3 regions of the Amycolatopsis jiangsuensis genome follow, and region 1 is predicted to be linked to each of the others. Evidence: riboswitches for the same ligand, from Rfam matches in the RefSeq annotation. Region 1 holds a riboswitch; each other region holds the start of a gene.
The links. A riboswitch is a leader RNA that binds a small molecule or an ion and turns the genes downstream of it on or off. The one in region 1 is predicted to bind cobalamin.
Positions count from the first base shown of each region.

Region 2: linked by a shared signal. The riboswitch ahead of BJY18_RS24915 (hypothetical protein) and the one ahead of BJY18_RS07920 (CbtB domain-containing protein) in region 1 are both predicted to bind cobalamin.
Region 3: linked by a shared signal. The riboswitch ahead of metE (5-methyltetrahydropteroyltriglutamate--homocysteine S-methyltransferase) and the one ahead of BJY18_RS07920 (CbtB domain-containing protein) in region 1 are both predicted to bind cobalamin.

Region 1 covers NZ_JACHMG010000001.1:1,862,970-1,866,231, forward strand. The annotation lists gene BJY18_RS07910 ((2Fe-2S)-binding protein) at 1-400, opposite strand, end outside; gene BJY18_RS07915 (CbtA family protein) at 397-1,224, opposite strand; gene BJY18_RS07920 (CbtB domain-containing protein) at 1,233-1,442, opposite strand; adenosylcobalamin (AdoCbl) riboswitch at 1,487-1,574, opposite strand; gene BJY18_RS07925 (hypothetical protein) at 1,732-2,118, shown strand; gene BJY18_RS07930 (ATP-binding cassette domain-containing protein) at 2,176-3,057, shown strand; gene BJY18_RS07935 (ABC transporter permease) at 3,054-3,262, shown strand, end outside.
Region 2 covers NZ_JACHMG010000001.1:5,500,578-5,503,839, forward strand. The annotation lists gene BJY18_RS24905 (VanZ family protein) at 1-248, opposite strand, end outside; gene BJY18_RS24910 (Gfo/Idh/MocA family protein) at 450-1,343, opposite strand; cobalamin riboswitch at 1,377-1,516, shown strand; gene BJY18_RS24915 (hypothetical protein) at 1,534-2,190, shown strand; gene BJY18_RS24920 (CbiQ family ECF transporter T component) at 2,177-3,256, shown strand; gene BJY18_RS24925 (ABC transporter ATP-binding protein) at 3,253-3,262, shown strand, end outside.
Region 3 covers NZ_JACHMG010000001.1:2,294,717-2,297,978, reverse strand. The annotation lists gene metE (5-methyltetrahydropteroyltriglutamate--homocysteine S-methyltransferase) at 1-1,503, opposite strand, end outside; cobalamin riboswitch at 1,592-1,785, opposite strand; gene BJY18_RS09980 (ribonucleotide-diphosphate reductase subunit beta) at 1,845-2,918, opposite strand; gene BJY18_RS09975 (ribonucleoside-diphosphate reductase subunit alpha) at 2,935-3,262, opposite strand, start outside.

The sequences.
Region 1 (3,262 bases):
CCAGGGGGCCGTGCAGAACCCGCTCACGGAAGGCGGCGACCACTTCGGACGGAGCGAGCGGCGCGGGATTTTCCGCCAGGGACAACGGGATCGCGCCACCCACCACCGGCTGCCACCAGGCACCGGCGAAGTCCGGCACGATCGCGTGCCCGGCCGCCAGCGCCAGTGCCGGCGAGCAGAGCCGGGCGGCCAGTCCCAGATGCGCGACCGAGGCGGCGACCCGCCCTTCCACCCGGCCGCCGCCGGCCGCGAGCACGTCCCGGACCTGCTCGACCCGGTGCCGCAGCACGGGTCCGTCGTCGAGCACCTCGGCCAGTGGACGCCACGGCGCGGGCGGCCTGGCATCAGGCGGATGCGTTTCGGCGGCGAAAAAGGGGCCCAGCCCGGAAAGAGGGTTCACGCCTCGGCGACAGCCCGCACCGGAGCGTCCCGCCGCAGCACGCGTTCGGCGAGCGGACCGAACACGAGCGCGATCGTGGTCCACAGGATCACCTGGGCCAGCACGGAGTACAGCCGGAACTCCGCCAGCGTGTCCGCGGGGAATCCCGGGTACACGATCCGGCCGGCCGGATCCCGCAGCGGCAGCGGTGTTTCACTGCCGGCTGCGCCGGACAGCTCGCCGAGCGAGGGCAGCACCGCCATCAGGATCGCCGAGAGCACCACGAATGCGGCGCCGGCGACCAGCGTCGCGTTCCAGGTGCCCAGCCGCGGCGCGAGCCGCCGCCCCACGAGCAGCGCCGCCACCAGGAACAGCACCGACGCGGCGACCATCAGCAGGTACAGGCCGGTCCGGGCGCCGATCGTGCCCGGGTGGCCGACCGCAGGCGGATTGGCCGGGTACTTGAGGAACGGAACCAGGTACAGGGTCAGGAATCCGGCACCGGCGATCAGCGTGGCGAGTGCCCGCGCGCGGATCCGGCCGGTGCGGCCGAGCAGCACGGTGTAGACCACCGCGAACAATGCGCCCATGGCGACCCCGAAGAGCACCATGCCGACGCCGATCCCGAGGTTGCCCTGGACGGCCCGGCTGAAGACTTCCGGGCCTTCGGTCTCGACCGGCAGCCCGGCGGCTTTGTCGAGCGCGGCCTGGGCTTCGTCGCGGCCGGCCTCGTAGTCGATGGCGGACTGCACGAGCGGTTCGGCGAAGACCCGCGCGAAAACGAACGCGAGCAGTCCGCCGAGTGCGCCGGCGAGCAGGCCGCGCAGGATGAGGGTGCGTTCCATGTGCCGGGTCAGTGGCAGGGGAAGCCGAGGAGGTGCCGGGCGTCGTGGACGAACTCGTGCACGTGCGTGTCACTGCCGAACACCGACACCGCGCCCTGGTCGACCCCGACGAAGTAGTACAGCAGCAGCGCCGCGAGCACGGTGAGGCCCAGCCACAGCACGGCTTTCGAGACGGGCAGGACGACCGGCGTGGAACGCTCGGCCGGAATGCTGGTCATGGTGTTCTCCTTCGGGATGACGCGTCCCCTGCGGGTGGAACAAACGGCGGCTCCTCGACCTGACTCGCCCTCCGGGGAGGACTCACAGTGGCGCGACCGTGCCGGATTCTCACCGGCTTCGGGAAACCGCCGCGCGTGCTGAACCGTACGACCAGCCACCCCGGCAGTCAATCGCCCGGCGGGTGGCCGGTGTCACCGTGCTCGGCCGGCCGGTCCCCCGCGTTGACAGCCGGACCGGATCCAGTGCTAACGTACTTTTACTAGTTAAGTAGTTAAATAGGGAGGGGACATGACCGCCTCGGACAGCCGCCGGATCGTCCACCGTGTCACGGCCGGCGCGGCGGTGACCGCGACCGCGGCACTCGCACTGGCCGGCACCGCGTTCGCCGGGCAGGCCACCTCCGGTGGGGGTGCGGACGTGACGCCGTTGCGCGTGCACTCCGCCGGCTACCCGCTCGAAGTCCGGCTGAGCACTGCGGCAGGCGACGGCTACTCCAGTGCGCAGCAGCCGGACAGCGTCCGCGACTACCCGACGCCGCCGAACACGTGGAGCACCGTCACGTTCTTCAGCGACGGAGAGCCGATCATCGGCTACGCCCCGATCGACGCCGGGACGAGCCTCACCTGCACCGCCGGCGGCAGCGCGGCCGAGCCGCAAGTGACCTGCGAGTACTGAGCGTCACCGACGCTCTATCCTGACCACGGAACGGAACAAGGGGACATGACCGGGGACATGACACAGCGCGAGAGCCGGCCCGCACTGCGGGCCGACCGGCTGGGCAAGCGCTACCGGAGAGGCTGGGCGCTGCGGGACTGCACGCTGGCCGTGCCGTCCGGGCGGGTGGTGGGCCTGGTCGGCCCGAACGGGGCGGGCAAGAGCACCTTCCTCGGCCTGCTCACCGGCCTGCTGCAGCCCACCGAAGGACAGGTCGAGGTCGCTGGTGCCCGCCCGTCCGGCCGGCAACCCGATCACCGGGTTTCCTTCCTGTCCCAGGAGAAACCGCTCTACCCGCAGTTCACTGTGGAGGATCAGCTGCGGTTCGGCCGGTCGGCCAACCCGCAGTGGGACCAGGCGCACGCGGAGCACTACCTAACCCGCGGACGCGTCCCGGCCGGTGCGCGGATCGGCACGCTCTCCGGTGGCCAGCGCACCTGGGTCGCGCTCGCGGTGGCGCTCGGTACGCACCCGGAGCTGGTGCTGCTGGACGAACCGCTGGCCGACCTCGACCCGGTGGCGCGTGGTTCGGTGCTCGCCGCGCTGGCCGAGGAGCGGCAACGGCACGGCACCACCATCGTGCTGTCCTCGCACGTCCTGGCCGAACTCGAAGAGGTGTGCGACCACCTGCTGCTGTTCGCCGGCGGGCAGGTCCGGCTGGCCGGCGACGTCCGGGACCTGATCGCCGGGCACACCGTGCTGTCCGGCCCGCTCGGTGGGCCGATCCCGGTCCCCGCCCGCACCGTGGTGGACGCGACACGCGGCGACCGGGGCACGCACCTGCTCGTCACGGCCGGTGCCGGTGCCGGTGCCGATCCGGTCTGGCACGGCCGTCCGCCCACGTTGACCCAGCTCGCTCTCGGATACCTGCGCGCCGCGCACGAGGAGGTGGCCGCATGATCTGGGTGGCCTGGCGCCAGCAGCGCGCCCAAGTGATCGTCCTGCTCGCTCTGCTCGTGGCCGGCTACGTCACGGTGCTCCTGCTGCACGGGTCGATGCGGGCCGACGTGGCCGCGCTCGGCAGTTGTGCCACCGAAAGCTCGGTGAGCGGCTCGTGCGGATCTCTCGGCTCCGATTTCAAGGACAGCTGGTTCGACCTGATGAA
Region 2 (3,262 bases), 3.6 Mb from region 1:
GTGCCGGGTACCAGGTGGACTGCGCTGCCACCGGCGGCACCGACCGGCATCGTCACCAGCAGCAGGATCAGCCCGGCCAGGGTCACGATCAGCAGGTCGACGCCCGCGGTGGCGGACGCGTGGGCGACACTCACGCCGCTTCTTCGCCGCCTCCGGACGACGAGCAGTGGCCAGCAGAGCGCCGCGTACGGCAGCGCGATCGCTGTGGCCGGAATGATCCCCCAGAAAGCGCGCAGCAGGGCTCCCATGCGCTTCCCTTCTCGAACCCCTCACCGAACCGCTCTTCTCCCCATCCCCAAGATCACCATCGCATCAAGGGATCCGCGCGGCACTTCCAGTCACGCGCACTATGAGGTGAACTTTTCCGGTGGCGGGAAACGGAGTTACGTGCTGGGGCAGTCCATAGTGGAGTGGGAAATCCTTGTTTCACAAGGGAAAACGCGAGGTTTTCAGCCGGCCAGCGCACGAGCTTGATCGATGATGCGCGCCAGGTGCACCCCGCGGTGCACGTCACACGGGTGCGTGGTGGTCCCGCTCGCGACCATCGCGGCGAAGTCATCCAGCAGTGCGGTGTACGCCTCGGCAGCGGTACCCGATCGGCTCAATGTCCGGTAGCCCTGCTCGCCGTACACCGCGACCTCGGCGACGGTGGGCTGCACCGGCAGTCGCAGGGTGAGCGTCGCGGTGCTCGTCGCGCCCCCTTCGTGGGCGAGCAGCACCTGCCACAGGTCGTTCTCGCCGCGGTGGGCCGCGAGGACGCCGGTGATCGGCCCGAGCGCGGCGTCGAGCAGGTCGAAGGCGTGAGGTCCGATGTCCGCGAGCGCGCCGCCTGCCGGGTCCTGCCGCCACGCCGACGTCGCGTACCGGCCGCCGAGCAGCGCGCCGGACAGCCACCGCGCGCCACCGCCGCGCCAGCCACCCGCCTGAGTGACGCCGTCGAGCCACTCGCGGGTCTGCTGGGAGAAACGCAGCGTGAGCATCACGAGCGAGGCGACGCCGGCCTCGGTCACCGCGGCCGCCAGCCGCTGCGCACCGGCCAGGTCGGCGGCGATCGGCTTCTCGAGGATCAGGTGCTTGCCCGCCGCCGCGGCGCGCGGCGCGATCTCCGCCTGCACCGCGGGCGGCACCGCGAACGCGAGTGCGTCGACCTGCTCGAACAGCTCGTCGAGATCGGTGGTGGGCACGGCGTCGTGGACCTGCGCGAGCGACTGTGCCGCCTCCGGTCGCCGGCTCCACACCGCGCTGAGCACGGTGCCCGGATGCTCGGCCAGCCCGGGAGCGTGCACCGTGCTCGCCCACGGTCCGGTGCCGACGAGGCCCACGCGCAGCTGTCCGAATCCCACGTCCGGAAGTGTAGGTGTGGCCGTCGTCGCTTCCGGCGGGTGCCTGCGGTGGGTTAACGTCAACGGGTTCTACGCCACGAACGGGGGAAGCCGGTGGAAATCCGGCGCTGACCCGCAACCGTGAGCGGCCCGCCGTGGGCCGTGAGCCGGATCGCCCGTCGTGGTCCGATCGATGCGAGGTTCATCAGCCATGGGGTTCACACACGCGCGCCACTGGGGGCGATTCCTCGCCGGGTGCGCACTCCTCGTCACCACCGGCTTTGGCGGGGCCAGTCCCGCCGCCGCCACCGTGCCCGGCAAGGGCACCCCGGGATACTGCCCGGACGGCAACGGGGTCACCGTCGTCGTCGACTTCCAGGGCCTGGGCGGTGACCCGCTCATCCGCTGTGCGCCCGGACCGCAGGAGAACGGGGTCACCGCACTGCAGAACGCCGGGCTTGAGCTGGCCGGTGCGGGTAAGTACGGCCTGGCGCTGATCTGCCGGATCGAGGGCAAGCCCGCCGACCAGGCGTGCACCGACCTGCCGCCGGAGAGTGCCAGCTGGAGCTTCTGGACCGCCACGAACGGTGGTAAATGGGCGTCGAGCCAGGTCGGCGTCCAGAGCTGGAAGCCGCCCGCCGGGAGCTTCGAGGGCTGGTCTTTCGCGATCGGCAAGTCCTACACCGACTACCCGCCGCCGCGGACCGCGCCGGTGCGCAAGGCGAACGCCCCCGCGCCGGCCGCGGAGCAGTCGTCCACTTCGGACAGCGGTTTCCCGTGGGGGCTGGTCGTGGGCATCGTGGTGGTCGTGCTGATCGTCGCGGCCGGGGTGGGCACCGCGATCCGGCGCCGGCGTGGTGCGGGCTGAGGCGCGAGCGCTGCATCCCGGCGCGTGGTGGGTGTGGGCGCTCGCGCTCGCGGTCGTCGCGAGCCGGACCACGAACCCGCTCCTGCTCGCTCTGGTGATCGCGGTGGCCGGGTTCGTGGTGGTGGCCCGGCGCGGTGATGCGCCCTGGGCGCTGGCGTTCCGGATGTACGCGATCGTCGCCGGGGTCATCCTCGTGTCCCGGATCCTGTTCCGGATCCTGATCGGCGGCGAGGACGGCGGGCACGTGCTGTTCACGCTGCCCTCGATCCCGCTGCCCGCAGCGGCTGCCGGGATCGAACTGCTCGGTCCCACCTCCGCCGAGGAACTTCTCGGTGGCTTCTACGACGGTCTCCGGCTGGCCACGATCGTGCTCTGCGTCGGTGCCGCGAACGCGCTGGCGAACCCGAAGCGCCTGCTGAAGGCCGTGCCGGGCGCGCTGTACGAGGTGGGCACGGCGGTCACGGTCGCGCTGTCGGTGGCACCGCAGCTGGTGGAGAGCGTCCATCGGGTACGGCGAGCGCGCCGGCTTCGAGCCGGCCGGACCCGCGGCCTGCGTTTCGTGAAGGGGATCTTCGTGCCGGTACTCGCCGACGCCATGGACCGGTCGCTGCAGCTGGCGGCGGCCATGGACTCGCGCGGTTACGGCCGCCGCGGCTACCTCGGCCGGCGGGTTCGCGTGGTGATCGCGGTCTGCGTGCTCGCCGGGCTCGTCGGGGTCGCGGTGGGCGTGTACGGCGTGCTGGACGGCTCGGCGTCGTGGCTCGGAGTGCCGATGCTGGTGGGGGGCCTGGTCGTGGCCGGCGCCGGGTTCGTGCTCGGCGGCCGGCGGGTGCGCCGCACGACGTATCGGCCCGACCCGTGGCGACTGCCGGAGACGCTGGTCGCGCTGTGCGGGGTGGCGGGCTGCGTGCTCGTGCTGGTGGCCGATCCCGCCACGCTGGCCACTTCGGCGTCCCCGCCGGCCTGGCCCGAGCTGCCGCTGCTGCCTGCGCTGGCGATCCTGGTCTGCGTGCTGCCCGCCTGGCTGGCCCCGCGCCCGGCGCTCGTCGCGGAGGTGGTCCGGTGATCGAGT
Region 3 (3,262 bases), 430 kb from region 1:
GGCCAGCTGTTCGGCGAAGTACTGCACCATGTCGTTGCGTTCCGGCTCGCCGTGCACCAGCACGTCCAGGCCGAGGTCTTCCTGCAGCCGCACCACGCGTTCGATCTCCGCGCGCATGGCGGCCCGGTATTCGCCGTCGCCGAGTCGGCCCGCCCGGTGCGCGGCCCGGGCCCGGCGGACGTCACCGGTCTGCGGGAACGAGCCGATGGTGGTCGTCGGCAGGTCCGGCAGATCCAGCGCGGCCGCCTGCGCGACGGCACGGTCGGCGTACGGCGGCCGGACGGCGTCGGCTTCGGTCAGCCCGGCGAGACGGGCGCGTACGGCCGGATCGGTCAGCTCCGTGGCGCCCGCGCGGTCGGCCACCGCGTCGCGGGCCGGGGTGAGGTCCACGTCCTCGCCGGCGAGCGCCTGTCCGAGCAGCACCACCTCGTCGACCTTCTGGCGGGCGAACGCGAGCCAGCTCCGCAGCCGCGGATCGAGCCGGGTTTCCGCGGTCACGTCGTAGGGCAGGTGCAGCAGCGAGCACGACGTGCTCACGCTGACCCGGGCCGCGGTGCCCACCAGCCGCCGTGCCCGCGCGAGCGCGCGGTCCGGATCGGTACGCCACACGTTGCGCCCGTCGACCACCCCGGCGAGAACTTCCTTGTCCCGCAGGGCACCTTCCACGACGACTTCGTCCACAAAGGACTCATCGGTGACGAGGTCCACCGCCAGCGCCTCGATCGGGGAGCGGGCCAGTACACCCAGCGCCCGGCCCAGCCTGCCGAAGTACCCGGCCACCAGCAGTTTCGGCCGGTCCGTCTCCTTCGCCAGCACGTGGTAGGCGCGGGTCAGCGCGTTCAGCTCGGCGGTGCTCCGGTCGGCCGCGAACGCCGGCTCGTCCAGCTGGACCCACTCCACGCCCTCGGCCCGCAACCGGCGCAGCAGCTCGGCGTAGGCGGGCAGCAGCTCGTCGAGCAGGTCGAGCGGCCGGAAACCGGGGGTGTCCGGCTTCGCGAGCAACAGGAAGGTGACCGGCCCGACCAGCACCGGGCGCGGCGTGACGCCGAGTGCGCGAGCCTCGCGGACCTCGTCGACCGGTGCGGTGCCGGTCAGCGTGAACCGGCTGTCCGGACCCAGTTCCGGGACGAGGTAGTGGTAGTTGGTGTCGAACCACTTCGTCATCTCCAGCGCGGGCGCGTCCGGCACCCCGCGCGCGGCGGCGAAGTAGGTGTCCAGCGGCGAAAGGCCCAGCCTGGTGAACCGCGCGGGCAGCGCGCCGAACAGTGTCGCGGTGTCCAGCATCTGGTCGTAGTGCGAAAAGGTACTCGACGGGACCGAGCCGAGACCCGCGTCGCGCAGGGCGGTCCAGGTCCGCTCGCGCAGCACCCGCCCGGTCTCCAGCAGATCGGCTTCGGTGCCGGCGCCCGCCCAGTAGGCCTCAAGGGCCCGCTTCAGCTCGCGCTCCGGCCCGATCCTCGGGTAGCCCAGGACAGTGGTGCCGATGGTGTCCACAGCATGCATCCTCACGTGCTCGCCGGAAGAGCCCGGGCACGCGGAAACCGTGCTTCGGTCGCGCCTTGTCCCACGAGGCCCGGACTCACGCACGCCGTCGGCGCGCGTACCACGGGCAGGTCTTCGGACTCGTGGGCGTAGCGCTCATGCCTACCGGCCGTCGCTTCCCGGGCTCGCGCCCAGTGCTGTACCGCTTGCGCGGTGACGGCTTCCGTTCCCACATACCGCTGCGGGGCAGTCCCGGATTCACACCGGGTTCCCTGTTGCCTCACCGGAACGCGGCTGTGCTCACAGGCGAACTCGGCCACGCCCCGGCGAACCAGTGGCGTGGCCGAGCCTAGCGGGCGGGCTCAGTCCCAGTCGAGGGCGCCGCCCGACTGGTACTCGATGACCCGGGTCTCGAAGAAGTTCTTCTCCTTCTTCAGATCCATCGCCTCCGACATCCACGGGAACGGGTTCTCCGTCTCCCCGAAAATCGGCGCGAGGCCGATCTGCTGGGCACGCCGGTCGGTGATGAAGTGCATGTACTGCTCGCACAGCTGCGCGGACAGCCCGAGCATGCCCCGCGGCATGGTGTCGCGCGCGTACGCGACCTCCAGCTCACAGGCGTCCTCGAGCATCCCGCGCACCTCCGCCTGGAACTGTTCGCTCCACAGGTGCGGGTTCTCGATCTTGATCTGGTTGATGCAGTCGATGCCGAAGTTCAGGTGGATCGACTCGTCGCGCAGGATGTACTGGTACTGCTCGGCGATGCCGACCATCTTGTTGCGCCTGCCCAGCGACAGGATCTGCGCGAACCCGGTGTAGAACCACATGCCCTCGAAGATCACGTAGAACGCGACCAGGTCCCGCAGGAAGGCCTGGTCGGCCTCCGGCGTGCCGGTCTCGAAGTCCGGGTTCTCCAGGTTCTGCGTGTACTTCAGCGCCCACGCGTCCTTCTCCGAGATGGAGGGAACCTCGCGGTACATGTTGAACAGCTCGCCCTCGACCAGGCCGAGGCTTTCGCAGATGTACTGGAAGGTGTGCGTGTGCACGGCCTCCTCGAAGGCCTGGCGCAGCAGGTACTGGCGGCATTCGGGGTTGGTGATCTGCCGGTAGACCGCGAGCACGATGTTGTTGGCCACCAGTGATTCCGCGGTCGCGAAGAAGCCGAGGTTGCGCTTGAGCATCTGCCGCTCGTCCTCGGTGAGGCCGTCGGTCGACTTCCACAGCGCGATGTCGGCCTGCATCGCCACCTCGGTCGGCATCCAGTGGTTGTTGCAGCCGGCCAGGTACTTGTCCCACGCCCACCGGTACTTCATCGGCAGCAGCTGGTTGACGTCGGCGCGCGCGTTGATCATCCGCTTGTCGTCGACGTCGATCCGGGCCGCGCCGACCTCGATCTCACCGAGACCGGTCGCGTCCGTGGTCTCCACGTTGGTCATCGTCTCCGGGTTTCCTTTACTGGCAGGCTTCGCAGTCGGGGTCGTCGATCCGGCAGGCGGCGCCCTCGGTGGCGACGAAGTCGACGTCCTCCACCTTCGGCATCTCCTTCGGCTCCGGGGTCGCGGCGGGTGGGGTGGCCGGGACCGCGGCCGCGGGCGAGGGGGACGGGCTGGGCGAGGGGGCCGGGGCCGGGGAAGCGCTCGCCGCGGGGGCGGCGGCCGGCGTGGCCGAGACGGCGTTGAGCTTGCCGTCGGTGCCGCGCAGGGTGCTCTTCTCCACGTGCGTGGCCGACCGCGCGCGCAGGTAGTAGGTGGTCTTGAGGCCCTTGTGCCAGGCGTAGCGG